Regions from separate parts of the Ruminococcus sp. AF17-1AC genome, predicted to be linked through region 1. Evidence: predicted binding sites of a transcription regulator. Region 1 holds the regulator's gene; the other holds the start of a gene.
The links. The regulator HrcA, encoded in region 1, represses chaperone genes, less so after heat shock. The targets are predictions, from matches to a motif close to TGTTAGCACTCNNNNNNNNNGAGTGCTAACA.
Positions count from the first base shown of each region.

Region 1 (8,318 bases):
CGCACTCATCCGGGTTGATGCCCTTGAATGGCTCTTTGCCAAGGAATTTCTTAACAGCTTCCTGAACGGCTGGTATTCTTGAAGAACCGCCGACCATAAGGACTTTCTGGAGGTCGTTAGCTGACAGACCTGAGTCTGAAAGTGCCTGACGAACTGGTCCCATTGTTGACTCAACAAGGTCTGCTGTCATTTCGTTGAACTTAGCCTGTGTAAGTGTCATTTCAAGATGCTTTGGACCTGTAGCGTCTGCTGTGATGAATGGGAGAGAGATAGTTGATGAAGCAGTAGAAGAAAGCTCTATCTTAGCCTTTTCAGCAGCTTCCTTGAGTCTCTGCATTGCCATTTTATCTCCTGAGAGGTCAACGCCCTCAGTCTTCTTGAACTCTGCGATCATCCAGTCGATAATTCTCTGGTCGAAGTCGTCGCCGCCCAGGTGGTTGTTACCTGCTGTAGCAAGAACTTCTGTAACACCGTCGCCCATTTCGATGATAGATACATCGAACGTACCGCCGCCAAGGTCATAAACCATTACCTTCTGATCATCTTCCTTATCGATACCGTAAGAAAGTGCAGCGGCTGTTGGCTCATTGATGATTCTCTTTACTGTCAAACCTGAGATCTGACCTGCGTCCTTAGTAGCCTGTCTTTGTGCGTCTGTGAAGTAAGCAGGAACTGTGATAACAGCCTCTGTTACCTTTTCACCCAGATAAGCCTCAGCGTCAGCTTTCAGCTTCTGGAGTATCATAGCTGAGATCTCCTGTGGAGTGTAATCCTTGCCGCCCATGTGAGCCTTGTAGTCAGAGCCCATATGTCTTTTGATAGAAATTACAGTGTTGTCATAGTTTGTAACAGCCTGTCTTTTTGCTACCTGACCGATAAGTCTGTCGCCGTTCTTTGAAACGCCAACTACTGACGGAGTTGTTCTTGCACCCTCACTGTTAGGGATAACAACGGCTTCGCCGCCCTCCATAACTGCTACACAAGAGTTTGTTGTACCTAAATCTATACCGATGATTTTGCTCATAAGATCAAGTCCTTTCAAAATTTACTTAATTTATATCAAGACCTTAAGTCCCGATGTCTTTGTTTATGGGTTTGCTACTATTACCATTGCGTGTCTTATGACCTTGCCGCCTATGGTGTAGCCGTTTTGAAGCACCTGCGCCACAATATTTTCACCGAGGTCAGGGTCGTCAACTGTGCTGACCGCCGTTGCAACGTTCGGGTCAAATTCCTTGCCTGCAAGCTCCATGACCTCAACGTTGAGCTTTTTCAGAGCGTCGCTGAACTGATTGAATATCATTTCAACGCCCTGTTTATAAACTGCGTCCTGAGTTTCTGTGCCTAACGCTCTTTCAAAGTTATCAAACACCGGCAGGAAGCCGTTTATCACATTTCCCTTTGCTGTGTCTGTAAGCTCCAGTCTTTCTTTTGCGCTTCTTTTTCTGAAGTTATCATATTCAGCCATAAGTCTGAGATACTTGTCATTTGCTTCGGCAAGCTCTTTTTTCAGCTTTTCTGTTTCGCTCTCCTCCGCCTTTTTCTCTGTATCCTCAGTGGCATTCTCTGCGGTATCCGCCGCTTCTTTTACTTCTTCGCTTTCAGCAGAGGTGTTTTCCTCTTTTTCAAGCTCGGTGTCCTTTTCAGTTTCCTTACTCAATTTACGCCGCCTGCCTTCCTTTTTATTCATTTTCGTCATCTTCTTTGTTTTGCTCTTGTGGCTTTTCGGATATCATTTCCGATATCTTTCCTGTGAAATACTCGAGATATGGGATAAACTTCGCATAGTCGAGCCTCATAGGACCTATAAGCCCCAGCGCACCTGCTGTTTTGCCGTCCTTTGAGAACGGAGCTGTTATAATAGAGGAGTTGTGGATAACAAACCCGTCACGCTCAGGGGAGAACATAACGTGAAGCCCTGAGAACGTATCGTCAATAAATCCTTTAAGCTCCTTCTGATTATCGAGAAAGCTTATTATCTCATTTTGGTTGAAATCCTTGCAGGTGAGAAGATTACTCTGACCTTTGATAGACACGCTGCTCATTTCCTTTGTCATCTTCATTATCTCGGAAACAAGCGGTGAAAGGGTCATCATGTACGTTCCCATTGCTTCTGTGAGCTTTTCAAGATAAGCGTCCGAAAGACTGTCGATAGGCACGCCGTTGAGATTTTCCTTTACGAAGTTATCAAAAAACTCAAGCTGATCCTGACTGAGGTCGAACTCCAATCGGCAAACCTTATTCTTAATAGAGCCGTTGGACGTTATCATCAAAATAACGTACATTCTCTTTCCTGTAGGTATTACCTCTACCTTTGAGATAAGCGAGAACTTTGGCGTTGCGTTTGCGACCACCGCCGCACATTTCGTAAGATCCGCCAATGCCATTGAAGCCTTGTTCACAAGGTCTTCCTCTGTGACATATTCCTGCGGTATCATTGAATCCAGCATCTTCTTTTCATTTGCTGTAAGCTGGTTTTGCTCCATGAGCTGGTCAACATAAAGCCTGTAGCCCTTATATGTTGGTATTCTGCCTGCGGAGGTGTGTGGCTGCTCGAGATAGCCTTGCTTCTCAAGCTCTGCCATTTCATTTCTTATGGTCGCTGAGGACGCTTTGACGTGAGCCATTATCGCCTTTGAGCCTACAGGCTCGCCTGTTACGATATATTCATTGACTACCGCTGAAAGTATTTTCAGCTTGCGGTCGTCCATTTGCTCACCACCCGTTCTTCTTGTTAGCACTTATTGTATTTAAGTGTTAGCACTCTTTCTTCTCGAGTGCTAAGTATAGTTTATACCCTTTTGACGATTTTGTCAAGGGGTTTAAGACTATTTTTCTCACAAATTTCAAAAATATTTGAACTTCTTTTCCGTCATATTGCACAACGCTTTGCTGAAAATGCAAAAAAAGCGGGCAGACCGCAGTGGTCTGTCCGCCCGATGTTGGAAAAAGATCAGATAAAATTATTCTTTTGTATAAGCAGAAAGATCAGGAACAGCAAGTAGGCTGTCGTCCGCTTCGCCTATGGAATCTACAGTGAAGTAAACTGCACTTGATTCGTCAGCACCCTCTGGGAGCAGAACTACCTGCTTAAGGTCATATGTAGCACCGTCAAAGCCGTAAACTATCTGACCCTCACCGCCTGAAACACTGCTGTCGAGGTTATAATACTCTTGAACAACGTTTGTTGTTGTGTCAATATATGCGTGGTCAAAATCGAGGGTCGCGCCGAAAAGAATGTCGGCTGACTTCCACTGATTTCCGTCGTCGTTCTCAATGCTGTAGGTGGTCGTGCCTTCTGAAACGTTGTAAAGCTTTCCGTCGCCAGGGCAAACTGTGTATGACTTCATGCCCTGAACTGTGAGTGCCTGATAAGCCTTGCCGTCCTTTATGCAGATAGCATACTTTGTGCCGTTGTTTGACATCTGACCTGTAAGGTTCGCAAGATAGTTGCCCTCATACTTGTCTTTCATCTGCTCGAAAGCTCTGAAATCACCGTCAACGTCATAATCTGTTGTGCCTGCGCTTGTGGAAGTGCTGTCAGCGGAGCTTTCGTCTGCTGTGCTTTCAACAGGAGCAGCCGATTCTGCGGCAGCCGTCGTTGTAGTAGTTGTTTCAGCCTTTGAAGAGCTTGCAGTATCGCTCTCCGAGCAGCCTGCCATTGCTGTACACATTGCCAAAGCTGCAATAATAGTTACCATTTTCTTGTTCATAATATTTTGCCTCCGAAAAATGACAAGAATTACTCGGCTGACTCAGCGCCTGACTCAACATCGAGTTCAGCGTCATAAGGGATATCGTCAGTGCTCATATCGAAAGACTGCTCTGTCCAACTGTCAAAATCGTCAGGGAGTTTGACTTCAACGTTTTCAGTTGTGAATGAGTTTACTGTAACAGTAGTCGTTGAGCCGTCAGAGATAGTTTCTATCTTAACAATATCCTTTGTGTCAGCATTGAAGTAATACTTGAATGTTGTTGTGAAAGAATGATCGTCAGAATCGCTTGTGTCGAGAGTTACGCCTGATTCAAGCTCGATATCAGGATCTTCTGTGTTTTCAAAAGTTTCGCAGATAAGACCGTCGTCAGTTGTTTCAGAGCTTATGAACTTGTAGCTGTCGTTAATGCCGTAGCCTATTTCGCTCTTGAAGTCGTCGATAGATTCTTCCATATCAACAGTGTAATACGTTTTTGACTCGCTGTCAAGTGTGTACATAACTCCGTCGATACTATAGATATCCATATCCACGCCCATAAAGTTCATTTTCATGTGCATATTGCCGCCTGCTATCTCAACAACGGCTGATGAATTGTCATATTCGCTTGCCACTGTCATGTCGATAGCAAGGCTCTCGCCCTGTATCTTCTTTGTATACTGCGCTGTGAGAGTATCCTCGAGATCTGTGGCTGTGCCTGCTTCTGAAGCAGTTGACTCGTCAGCGGCTGCGCTTGTTTCTGCCTTTGATGTGCTGTCTGCTTTTGATGAGCTTGAAGAACTGCTGTCAGAACAGCCTGCCATTACTGCGCATGACATTATAAGTGAAACGAGAAGTGCAGTTATTTTTTTCATTATAAATACCTCTTTCTAAAATTTTAATAAATTATTATTGTTATATAACCTATACTCAAAACTATAACATATTTCACAAATAACGTCAATAGATTTTGTGAAATATTTTTCCCTTTTTGTATCGAACCACAAATCAGCAAAGCTAAGAATGCATGATTTAGGTATTTATAATCAAACATATTTGTGGTATAATGTGAATAGTAAGAATACAAGGAGCGAATTATGAGATACGATAATATACATAAAGGCAAATTTCTATCAAGACCGAACAGGTTTATCGCAAACGTTGAGATAGACGGCAAGTCTGAGGTCTGCCATGTGAAAAATACGGGCAGATGCAAAGAGCTTTTGATCGAGGGGTGTACTGTTTGGCTTGAGCATTCAGACAGTGCGTCAAGAAAGACCGCTTTTGACCTTGTTGCAGTGGAAAAAGGTGACAGGCTCATAAACATGGACAGCCAAGCCCCGAATAAGGCGGTAGGGGAGTGGCTGAGAGAGAACAGACCCTTTGGCGAGGGCTTCTCGGTCTATCCCGAAAAGAAATACGGCAATTCACGCTTTGATTTTTACTTAGAGTCGCAGGACAGAAAAATTTTCATGGAGGTAAAGGGCTGTACGCTGGAGAAAGACGGCGTTGTGCTTTTCCCTGACGCTCCTACCCTCCGTGGGGTGAAGCATATAGAGGAGCTTTCTCACTGTCTTGATGAGGGGTATGAGTCTTATATAATGATACTCGTTCAGATGAGCGATGTGAAATATTTCACTCCAAATTATGACACTCACCCTGAGTTCGGAGAGGCTTTGGAGAAAGCTTCACGAAAGGGCGTGAAGATACTATGCTATGACTGCAACGTGACCCATGACTCTATGACAGTGGGCAAGCCTGTTAAGGTGAAGCTGGGCAGGTAATATGACGGCTCGTCCTGCATATACATTATAATACTAAGATGTATACGGGAGTGACGGCATTGGATATAAAGAAAGTCTGCCTGCGTTGTGTTGCAGTTATAATTGTGGCGTTCGTTATGCCCACGGGGATATGGCTTTATGCAAGATCTGCAAGCAGGTTCGGCAGGGTGGCGGCTGTGGCGGCAGGGGTGGCTATGGGAGAATACAAGCCTTGTTTCGCTATGGAAAGTGAAACGGACACGGCATCAAAGCCTGTGGTATCAAACAAGCTTGAAGCGGCAGTGGTGTCAAAGCACAGTATATGGGATATGGATATGGCGCCACAGGAAAAGCAAACGCCCTCTGTAAGCTCGGAAGTGCCAAGTCCTTTGCCTGCTCAGGACGTGACTGACAAGATACCATATCCTGCAAGCATGGAGGGAAATGACGGTGTTATAGAAAAATACACCTACGGCAGATATGACGGCGAACAGTATTTCGACCTTGACGGCGGCGGTCAGGTGAGAAACTGCACTGAGCTTTCAAATGATGAGCTTTATGAGGAAAGCTCAAAGCCATATGATTTTCAAATAGACGGAAATTCCTCTGAGCCGCAGATACTTATTTATCATACCCACGCCACGGAAAGCTTTGAGCCCACAGACAAAGACCACTATGACAGCTCCTTTTCCTGTAAGACCACCGACCCTGAAATGAATATGCTGTCGGTAGGGGACAAGATATGTGAACAGCTTGACAAAGCAGGCGTTGCGTATATCCACGATACCCTTGTGCATGATTATCCCAGCTATGACGGCTCTTACGATTCAAGCCGTATGGCGGTAAAGCAGATATTGGAGGAGTACCCCTCTATAAAGGTATGTCTTGACGTTCACCGTGACGGCATAGAGCGTGAGGACGGCACAAGGCTCGCACCTGTGGCGGAGATAGAGGGCAGGGAAGCGGCTCAGCTTATGATAATATCAGGGTGTGATGACGGCACTATGGGTATGCCTGACTATATGAAGAATTTTCACTTCGCTTGTGCCCTGCAGTCGGCTTTGGAGAGCGATTGGCAGGGGCTTACAAGGCCTGTACTTTTCGACTATCGCCACTATAATCAGGACTTGACCACCGGCTCGCTTCTTATAGAGGTGGGAAGCCACGGCAATTCTATCACTCAGGCACAGTATACAGGCGAGCTTATAGGAAAGACCTTGGGTGAGATGTTCGGAGGAGAATAGGTGCAATAACGCACAAAATATGTGTGGCGAATTGTCTTAAAATGCCGAAAATACGGCTTTTAGCGGCTGGTTTCTTGACAAGAACGGGGTTTTGCGTTATAATAAAAGGGACTACATAAACGTTACAGCGTGAGAAATATATAATACGCTTATATTTTGGAGAACTGATATTATGAAAAAATTTTACCCCATGAAAAGAATAGCCGCAGGCTGTATGGCTCTGTGCATAGCTTTTGCCGCCTTTGGTTTTTCTGACGGAAGCGTAAGTGATATCGCATTGGCGGATAACGATACATACAGCAGTCAGCTTGAAGAGCTGAAAAAGCAACAGCAGGAGCTTGATAAGCAGATAGCTGACGCTGACAAAAAGCTTGTCGACGAGCAGGACAACCTTGAGGCTATAAAGAAAAAATATAAGTCCATACAGAAAAAAATAGCAAATTCAGAGAAATATTCCTCTGAGCTTGAAGATCAAATGGCAGAGCTTGACGGCAAACAGCTTGACACTCAGCACAGCCTTGACTTGCAGGAAACTGCAATAAACGAGGGCAAGGACGATTTTATGGAGCGTATTCGTGCAATGTATGTTGCAGGCGGAGCAAATTCGTACACAAATGTGCTGATAAATTCATCTGATTTTTATGACGTTCTTATGAGGATAGAGCTTGTGACGAGAGTTGCAAAGCACGATAATGACGAGCTTAACGAGCTTTTGGATCAGTATAAAAAGCTTGAAAAGACCAAGGCGGAGCTTGATGAGCAGATAAAACAGCTCAAAGCAAAGGCTGAGGAATATGCCAAGGAGCAGAAAACTTTGGCGAGCGAGCAGGCGGAGCTTCTGAAAATGGAGCAGGAGTCGGGCAAGCTTATCGAGCAGATAAAGAACGATAAGAGCGACCTTGAAGATAAGTCACAGCAGGTGGACAATAAGTATTCGGAGGTGTCCTCAAAGGCGAATACCACCACGACTACGACCACCACCAAGAAAAAGACTACCACCACCAAAAAGAGTGGTAACAGCGGTGAAAAGACCACTACCACGAAGAAGCCGGCTCAGACGGAAAAGCCTGACGAAACTACGGCTCAGACTACTACAACTCCGCAGGAAACAGCTAAGCCAAAGCCTGAAACAAGCAAAAAGACCACTACCACAACAACAGCAGCGCCTGCACCTAAGCCTGATTATTCAAGCAGTTCTAAGATAGACACTGTTGTTTCATATGCCAAAAGCATGGTGGGCGGAGCGTATGTATGGGGCGGTTCACAGTTTGGTGCAACGGATTGTTCGGGTCTTGTGATGCTCTCGTTCGCACAGGTGGGAATAAATCTTCCGCACTATGCGGCTTCGCAGGCTTTATACGGTACTACAGTTTCATATAACAACATGAAGAAGGGCGACGTTATCTTCTTTGGCGGAGCGTCGATCTCGAGCATTTACCACGTTGCTATCTATATCGGCGACGGCAAAATGGTACACGCCCAGAACACTGCCACTGGTATCGTTATTTCAAATGTTGAGTATTTTTCAAGATACAACAATATCACTATAATCAAAAGACTTTTATAACGTAAAAACGCAGTCTGCAAGGGCTGCGTTTTTTATATCTATAATGATTCAA
Region 1 is NZ_QTWZ01000010.1:36,016-44,333, reverse strand. It holds gene dnaK (molecular chaperone DnaK) at 1-1,024, opposite strand, end outside; gene grpE (nucleotide exchange factor GrpE) at 1,088-1,690, opposite strand; gene hrcA (heat-inducible transcriptional repressor HrcA) at 1,683-2,741, opposite strand; gene DWW81_RS08160 (hypothetical protein) at 2,964-3,713, opposite strand; gene DWW81_RS08155 (hypothetical protein) at 3,743-4,567, opposite strand; gene sfsA (DNA/RNA nuclease SfsA) at 4,790-5,476, shown strand; gene DWW81_RS08145 (stage II sporulation protein P) at 5,536-6,699, shown strand; gene DWW81_RS08140 (C40 family peptidase) at 6,872-8,266, shown strand.

Region 2 (8,318 bases), on a different contig from region 1:
ATGTGAGAGTAAAGCGTTATTGTCTTGCCGTTAGTTTCTGTGTTTTCTGCACCCTCGGTCTGCGGTTTTTCTTCTATTTTATCAGAAGCTTCCTCAGTGCCGATAATGCTGTCAGGGTCATCGCTGTATGGCGAATCTATAAAATCCTCAAGATCTGATTTTATAACTGAGACCTTTGGTCCGTAAATGACCTGAATGCCGTTGCCCTTGTGGATAATGCCCGAAGCACCGCTGGCTTTGAGCATATCGTCCATGACCTTTGAGGCGTCATTTACTGTAACTCTAAGTCTTGTTGCACAGCAGTCAACGTCTGAAAGGTTATCTTTACCCCCAAGACCTTTGAGTATCATTGCACTTACAACGTCTGAAGCTCTCTTGTCTGTGCTCTTTACCTTTGCCGCCTTAGCCTCGTTCACGTCGCTTCTGCGATAAAGCTTAGGTTCAACGTCATCAGACTCTCTGCCAGGTGTTTTAAGATTCATCTTTGTTATCATAAAGTAGAACACAAAGTAGTAAACAACTGCATAGATAAGCCCCACAACAACTATCCATACCCAGTGGGTCTTTGCGTTGCCCTGCAAAATTCCGAAGAGGGTCATGTCTATAAGTCCACCTGAGAATGTCATTCCAACGCCTACGTTAAGAATGTGCATAAGCATATAGGAAAGTCCTGCCAATACGCAATGAACAGCGTACATAAGAGGAGCAACAAACAGAAATGTGAACTCCAAAGGCTCTGTGATACCTGTTATCATTGAAGTAAGAGCGGCTGACAGAAGCAAGCTTCCTACTACCTTTTTCTTTTCAGGACGAGCAGTTTTGTACATTGCAAATGCTGCAGCAGGAAGACCAAATATCATGAACGGGAATTTTCCTGCCATAAATCTTGTTGCCGATACTGAGAAAACTTCTGTTGACTTTGAAGCAAGCTCTGCAAAGAAGATGTTCTGTGCGCCTGCTACCATGTTGCCGTCTATCATCATCGAGCCGCCAAGCTCTGTCTGCCAGAAAGGCATATAGAAAACGTGATGAAGTCCGAATGGGATAAGAGCACGTTCAAGTATTCCATATATCCATGTGCCTGCATAGCCTGAGTTGAGAACGAGCACGCCAAGCTTTGAGATACCAAGCTGTACGATAGGCCACAGATAGAACATTATGATACCAACGATAAGGTATGTGACAGTTGAAACGATAGGAACAAATCTTGTTCCGCCAAAGAATGAAAGCACCTGCGGAAGTTCTGTTTTATAGAACTTGTTGTGCAGTGCCGCAACGCCAAGTCCTACAAGGATACCGCCGAAAACGCCCATTTGCAGGGTGGTGATACCAAGCACTGACGTTGTGGAGTTTTCTGCCATTGCCTCAACGCCGCCCTTTGCGGTGATAAGCGCGCTGATAGTGGTGTTCATTACGATATAGGCGATAGCACCCGAAAGGGCTGCGACTTCTTTTTCCTTCTTTGCCATTCCGATAGCAACGCCCATTGCAAACAGAAGCGCAAGGTTATCGAAAACGGCGCTTCCCGTTTTGCTCATTATGTCGAGGATAGTGTAAAGCACACCGCCCTCATAGATGAATTTGCCAAGATGATAGGTTTCGATAGTTGTGGCGTTGGTGAAAGAGCTGCCTATTCCAAGAAGCAGACCCGCCACCGGCAGCAGTGCGATAGGGAGCATGAAAGAGCGTCCCACACGCTGCAATACGCCGAAAATTTTATCCTTCATAATAATAATATCCTCCAAAAAATTATATCTCAGTCGAATTATCATTATGGTACCGTTAATGATAATACCGCAGCGAATACATTATATAAGCTGTGGCAATAATGCCTATCCGCTTATTTTCTTCAGATGAATCGAAAGAGTTATCATTTCATCTTCCGATATAGTTTTAGCATAATTCTTCAAAATATGATCCTGCATATGCTTTGCACATTTATACTGCTTTTTGAATTTCTTTTTTATGATATCAGCGAACTCCTCGTCCCTGCTGAGAACATTAGGAAGCTCCTGAGATTTGAAGAGCCTTTTCGCAAGATATTTTAAATGCACAAGAAATCTTTCATATGCCACCGAAGTTTTGTTTATCTTTCCTGACAAACAAGCGTCCGCGATCTCTGCACAGCCGTTCACCATTTTGGTGATATCCTGTATCTGTCCCATTTTTGTGCCGAGCCTTGCGTTTATGATGTGCATTGCGATAAAGCCTGCTTCATCGCCACTTAGCTCAACTCCCAAACGCTGATATATCTCCGCCACGCAATATCTTCCAAGAGCAAGCTCCTTCGGGAAGCAGTCGCTTATGGCGTCCATAAGAGGGTTTTCAAATTCAAGCCCCTGCTTTTTTCTTTCAATGGCAAATGAGATGTGGTCTGAAAGTGTTATTATTAGCGACTCGTTGAGCTTTCCGTCGATATGTGAAGAAATATAGTCCACAAGATCTGCCGTAAGCTTTATATGCTCATATGGTATCTCGGTCAGGCACTCGATAAGCCTTTTTCTAAGCTCTGAGTCTGTAACAAAATACATTTTCTGTATTTTATCCTTGTCAGGCTCGTCGCCGTATTTTTTTCCGAAGCCTATTCCCTTGCCTGAGATTATCTGCTCTTTTCCTTTATCGTCAATGACGCTTACGGTGTTATTATTTATCACCTTGATTATTTTCATTAAAGATCCCCCTATAAAATCAAAAAAACCAACCTTAATACGAACCCATACAATATGTCCGTACAAAGTTGGTCATGCCCAGTCTATAAATGAAAGGTAACACTCCAATAAAAGATGTTATGTATCAATTTCACTATAATTATATTAACACACCTACATTTATTTGTCAACAGCGTACATAAAATTTGTTTTCCAAATCTGTTTTTTTAACAAATAAACTCATTTTGTTTTGTATAAAATCTACAATCATCAGCCTGAAAAGCACAAAAAAGCCGTGGAAACACTGCTGTTCCCACGGCTTTCGGTATGTTAAGAGAGTATCTGTATAGCTTTATTACTTTGTCATAAGCTCGCAAACAAGGTTTGCAAACTCAACAGGGTTGTCGATAGACATACCCTCGATAAGCAAAGCCTGATCGTAAAGAAGCTTTGCATAGTCTTTCAGCTTGTCCTTATCGTTAGCATAGAGATCTTTCAGCTTCTCAAAGATAGGGTGGTTTGGATTTATCTCCAGAGCCTTTTCAGCCTTTACCTTGTTGCCGTCATTCTGAGGCATAGCGTTGAGGACTTTCTCCATTTCGATAGTTATGCTGCCGTCTGATGAAAGACAAACAGGGTGAGTTTTAAGCTTCTTTGAAAGACGGACAGTCTTTACCTTGTCAGCGATAGCTTCCTGCATGAAAGTGAACATATCCTTGTTCTCTTCGTCAAGCTTTTTAGCCTCTTCCTTTTCTTCCTCTGTGTCAAGGTCGAGGTCAGCGTCGCTTATGGACTTGAAAGGCTTGCCGTCATAGTTTATCATCACCTTGATAGCGAACTCGTCAACGTCCTGTGTAAAGTAAAGAACTTCATAGCCCTTATCCTTGATCTTTTCAAGCTGAGGGAGCATTTCGATCCTTTCCTTTGTTTCGCCGCAAGCATAGTAGATCTCTTTCTGATCTTCCTTCATTCTTGAAACATACTCTTTGAGTGTAACGTTCTTGCCGTCAAATGAGGACGGGAACATAAGAAGGTCTTTCAGAGTTTCGTTTGCAGCACCATATGACTGATAGATACCGAACTTGAACTGAAGTCCGAATACGCTGTAGAACTTCTCATACTTCTCACGATCGTTTTTCAGAAGCTTTGCAAGCTCGTTCTTTATGGACTTTTCAAGGTTCTTTGCGATTATCTTGAGCTGTCTGTCCTGCTGTAAAAGCTCACGGGAGATGTTCAGCGAGAGATCCTCAGAGTCAACAACGCCCTTTACAAAGCTGAACCAGTCAGGAAGCAGGTCTGCACATTTTTCCATTATCATTACACCGCTTGAATAAAGCTGGAGTCCCTTTTCATAGTCCTTTGAGTAATAGTCAAAAGGCGCACGGGCAGGTATGTAAAGCAGTGCGTCATATGTTGCAACGCCCTCGTTCTTTGAATGGATATGTGCAATAGGCGGCTCATAGTCGCCGAACTTCTCCATGTAGAAGTTGTTGTAATCCTCGTCCTTTAGCTCGCTCTTGTTCTTCTTCCAGATAGGGGTCATGCTGTTAAGAGTTTCGATAGCCTTGTGTACCTCAGGCTCTTTGCCCTCCTCATTATAATGAGTATGCTCGACTTCCATTCTGATAGGGAATCTGATGTAGTCAGAATATTTCTTTACAAGTGACTGTATCTGATACTGATCAAGATATGTTGAATACTTCTCGTCATCAGTATCGTCCTTGAGTTTCAGTGTGATAGTTGTACCGACGCCGTCAGGCTTGTCACACTCTTCTATTGTGTAGCCCTCAACGCCGTCAGATGTCCACTTATAAGCCTGATCGCTGCCGAAAGCCTTTGTTACAACGGTAACTTCCTTTGCTACCATAAAAGTAGAATAGAAGCCTACACCGAACTGACCGATGATATCAACATCGTCCCCAAGGTCATTGTCTTTCTTGAAAGCGAACGAGCCTGAGTTTGCGATAGTACCAAGGTTGTTTTCAAGATCCTCCTCGGTCATACCGATGCCGTTATCAGAAACTGTAAGCGTTCTGTTTTCCTTGTCGATAGCGATATTGATAGCGAAGTCGCTCTTTTTCATTCCCACAGAAGTGTCTGTCAGGGACTTGAAATACAGCTTATCAATAGCGTCGCTTGCATTTGAGATTATCTCTCTGAGAAAAATCTCCTTATGAGTGTAGATCGAATTGATCATCATATCGAGCAGTCTTTTTGATTCTGCCTTAAATTCTTTTGTCTGCATAAAATCTCGACCTTTCCTTAATAATATTTTACTTTCTTTGAATACTGTTCCATATAATTAGCACTCTATCTATTTGAGTGCTAATTATATTATACAACAAGGTTGATAAAATGCAATAGTTATCACAAAATTTCTCTTATTTATTTACAAATCCATAATATTTCATCACATACCTGACAAAATACCATTTGCAAAAGCACCATGTTGTGTGTTATAATATATAGATAAGACCGAACAAGGGAGGAATAATATTTGACTACCAAAAAGTCTGTTTCTCTGCTGACCCCTGAAAAACAGCAGGAAAAGAAACTTCTTACTATAGATTGCGTGAAAATTTCACTTCTGCTCATTTTATACAACCTGCTAAACAGGATATTCGCAGTGTTATTCTTTTACGTTGCATACACTTATCACTCAGGAAAAATCACTCTTAGCTACTCGGCAGTTCTCAGCTATCTGAAAAAGCAGACCGCTTTTATAAGCTCAACTACTTTTTCCATGACGGCAAATTTGTTTATCACTCTTATGAGCGTGCTTGTTTTTGGGATAGTTTTTGCTATACTTTTCCGAAAACGAGAATCAAGCTTCATAAAGCCGAAAAAAGGCACGGCAGTAAAAGGGTTAAAATGGTTTTCAGCCTGCTTTGTGATAAACATTCTGCTGTCACAGCTCACATCTATCCTCACGGGTATACTTGGTCAAAACGGAGTGACAGTTCCCACAAGCGATTTTTCCATTCATCAGCCCTCTGCCCTTGCAGTAATAGTGCAGTTCTCATACGTTGTGATAATAGCCCCTATCGTGGAGGAATTTATCTACCGTGGAGCGATCCTCACGGCTCTAAGCCCATACGGAAGGGGTGCGGCGGTGCTTTTCTCGGCACTTGCATTCGGACTTATGCACGGAAATATCCCTCAGGCGGCTTCGGCATTCGGCACAGGACTTGTTTACGCTATTATCGCCGCAAAGTGCGGCTCGATACTGCCAACAGTTATAATACACTGTCTAAACAATCTGCTTGCAAACTTCTCGTCCATATCTGATGCGATAGGGCTTGAACACTATGAAACCTTCATGAGCGTTGCTGAGATAGTCATAGGTCTGGCAGGCTTTATGGTTCTTTTCACAAGCCTTAAAAAGCTTATCATTGATGACAGCGAAAACGTGCTTACACCGAAAGAATGTCGCAGATACGTCTTTACAAACCCTGCCACTATAGTATATATGCTCTGCCTTATCGTGCCGATAATAAAGAGTCTTGTCCAAGCAAACAGCTGATAAAACAAAACGGGTGACTGCCAACACTAAGTTGACAGCCGCCCGTTATTTTTATATCCAAAAGTTAATTAGTATGCCTTGCCCCAAAGTACCATATGCTTTGCTGGTTTTCCACAGCATACGCAGGTATCTGTTATCTCTTCCTGCTCGAACGGGATACATCTTGAACCTACTCCTGTGAGTTCCTTTACCTTATCCTCGCAAGCTTCATCGCCGCACCACATTGCCTTAACAAAGCCGTCGCCCTTTTCCTCAAGAGCCTTTGTTATCTCGTCAAGTGTCTTGCAAACATAGGTACGTCTTTCTCTGTTTTCAAGTGCCTTCGCATAAAGACCATCATGAACAGCCTGAAGTCTTTCATTTACTGTTTCAACAAGCTCACCAAGCTTGCAGAATACCTTTTCTCTGTTGTGTCTTGTAACAAGCACACACTGATCGTTCTCAATATCCTTTGGACCAATTTCAAGTCTTACAGGAACGCCCTTCATCTCATACTGTGCAAACTTCCAGCCAGGTGACTGCTCTGAATCGTCGAGCTTAACTCTTATGCCTGCATTTTTAAGTGTGTTGTAAAGCTCGTTAGCCTTGTCAAGAACGCCCTCTTTGTGCTGTGCTATAGGCACGATAACTACCTGAACAGGTGCAACAGCAGGTGGCAGAACAAGTCCGTTATCGTCGCCGTGTGTCATTATAACTGCACCGATAAGCCTTGTCGTAACGCCCCATGATGTCTGGAATGGGTGTGCAAGCTTATTATCTCTTCCGGTATAAGTGATATCGAAAGCCTTTGCAAAGCCATCGCCAAAGTAATGCGAAGTGCCTGCCTGCAAAGCCTTGCCGTCGTGCATAAGAGCCTCGATAGCGTATGTTGCTTCTGCACCTGCGAACTTGTCGCTCTCTGTCTTTCTGCCCTTTACGACCGGCATAGCAAGCTGCTGCTCGCAGAAATCAGCGTATACGTTGAGCATTCTCTCTGTCTCCTCGATAGCCTCCTCAGGTGTCTCGTGGATAGTATGACCCTCCTGCCACAGGAACTCTCTTGAACGAAGAAATGGTCTTGTTGTTTTTTCCCAACGTACAACAGATACCCACTGATTGTAAAGCTTAGGAAGATCTCTGTAGGAATGGACTATATTAGCATAATGCTCGCAGAAAAGCGTTTCAGACGTTGGTCTTACGCAAAGTCTGTCTTCAAGCTTTTCACTTCCGCCGTATGTTACCCAAGCTACCTCAGGTGCAAAGCCCTCAACGTGGTCTTTCTCCTTCTGAAGCAGGCTCTCAGGGATAAACATAGGCATGCAAACATTTTCATGTCCAAGCTCCTTGAACTTTGTGTCAAGTATATGTTGGATATTCTCCCATATTGCGTAGCCGTAAGGTCTTATTACCATACAGCCTTTTACGCTTGTGTATGAAACAAGCTCAGCCTTCATACATATATCAGTATACCACTTTGCGAAATCCTCGTCCATGGAGGTTATCGCATCAACCATTTTCTTATCCTTAGCCATTTATAAAACCTCTTTCTTATATCATTCAGGCATTGTCATTATTCTTGTTGCCGTCGTCTTTTTTAACAGCTTCACTGCTGACATTCTTCTTTTTCTTTTTAAAATTAAGAGCATAGATATCCTCGTTATATATCTTATAGTTGGGATCCCAGCCGTCAATGTGGGACTTATCAAATATGCCCTGTACCTTATAGTTCTCAGGATCATTCCCTGTATTCTCACCGTCCACCCTTTCGGGATCGTCCTTTTCGGCAAGCTCAGGGTGACGTTTTTCAATAAATCGTGCTATTTTCGGAGTGATAAGGCAGGCAATGACGATAAAGGTCATTATTACGACACAGCCTGCTGCCAGCTTCAACAGCAATAGCAGTAATTCTTTATTCAGACAAGTCACCTCTTTTCGCAAACATAAAGTTATTATAGCACAATTATCATCCAAATTCAAGAGGTGAAATATGAATTTACCGCCATTTCTGACCTTTAGCACGAAAAAAGGCGGAACAAAGTCCGCCTTAAAGCATTTTCTTTCGTTTGAAAAAGATTATACACACTATCACTACTATTATACTAAGAGCTATAACACCCGGATACCCCTCTTTGAGTTCGGGCATATTCTGAAAGTTCATGCCATACCAG
Region 2 is NZ_QTWZ01000004.1:5,125-13,442, reverse strand. It holds gene DWW81_RS03880 (PTS transporter subunit IIABC) at 1-1,727, opposite strand, end outside; gene DWW81_RS03875 (PRD domain-containing protein) at 1,833-2,669, opposite strand; gene htpG (molecular chaperone HtpG) at 3,004-4,893, opposite strand; gene DWW81_RS03865 (type II CAAX endopeptidase family protein) at 5,146-6,171, shown strand; gene proS (proline--tRNA ligase) at 6,240-7,682, opposite strand; gene DWW81_RS03855 (hypothetical protein) at 7,708-8,046, opposite strand; gene DWW81_RS03850 (CorA family divalent cation transporter) at 8,195-8,318, opposite strand, start outside.
Region 2: a site for HrcA is predicted at 4,949-4,979, ahead of htpG (molecular chaperone HtpG). Genes of this name have one in related genera too.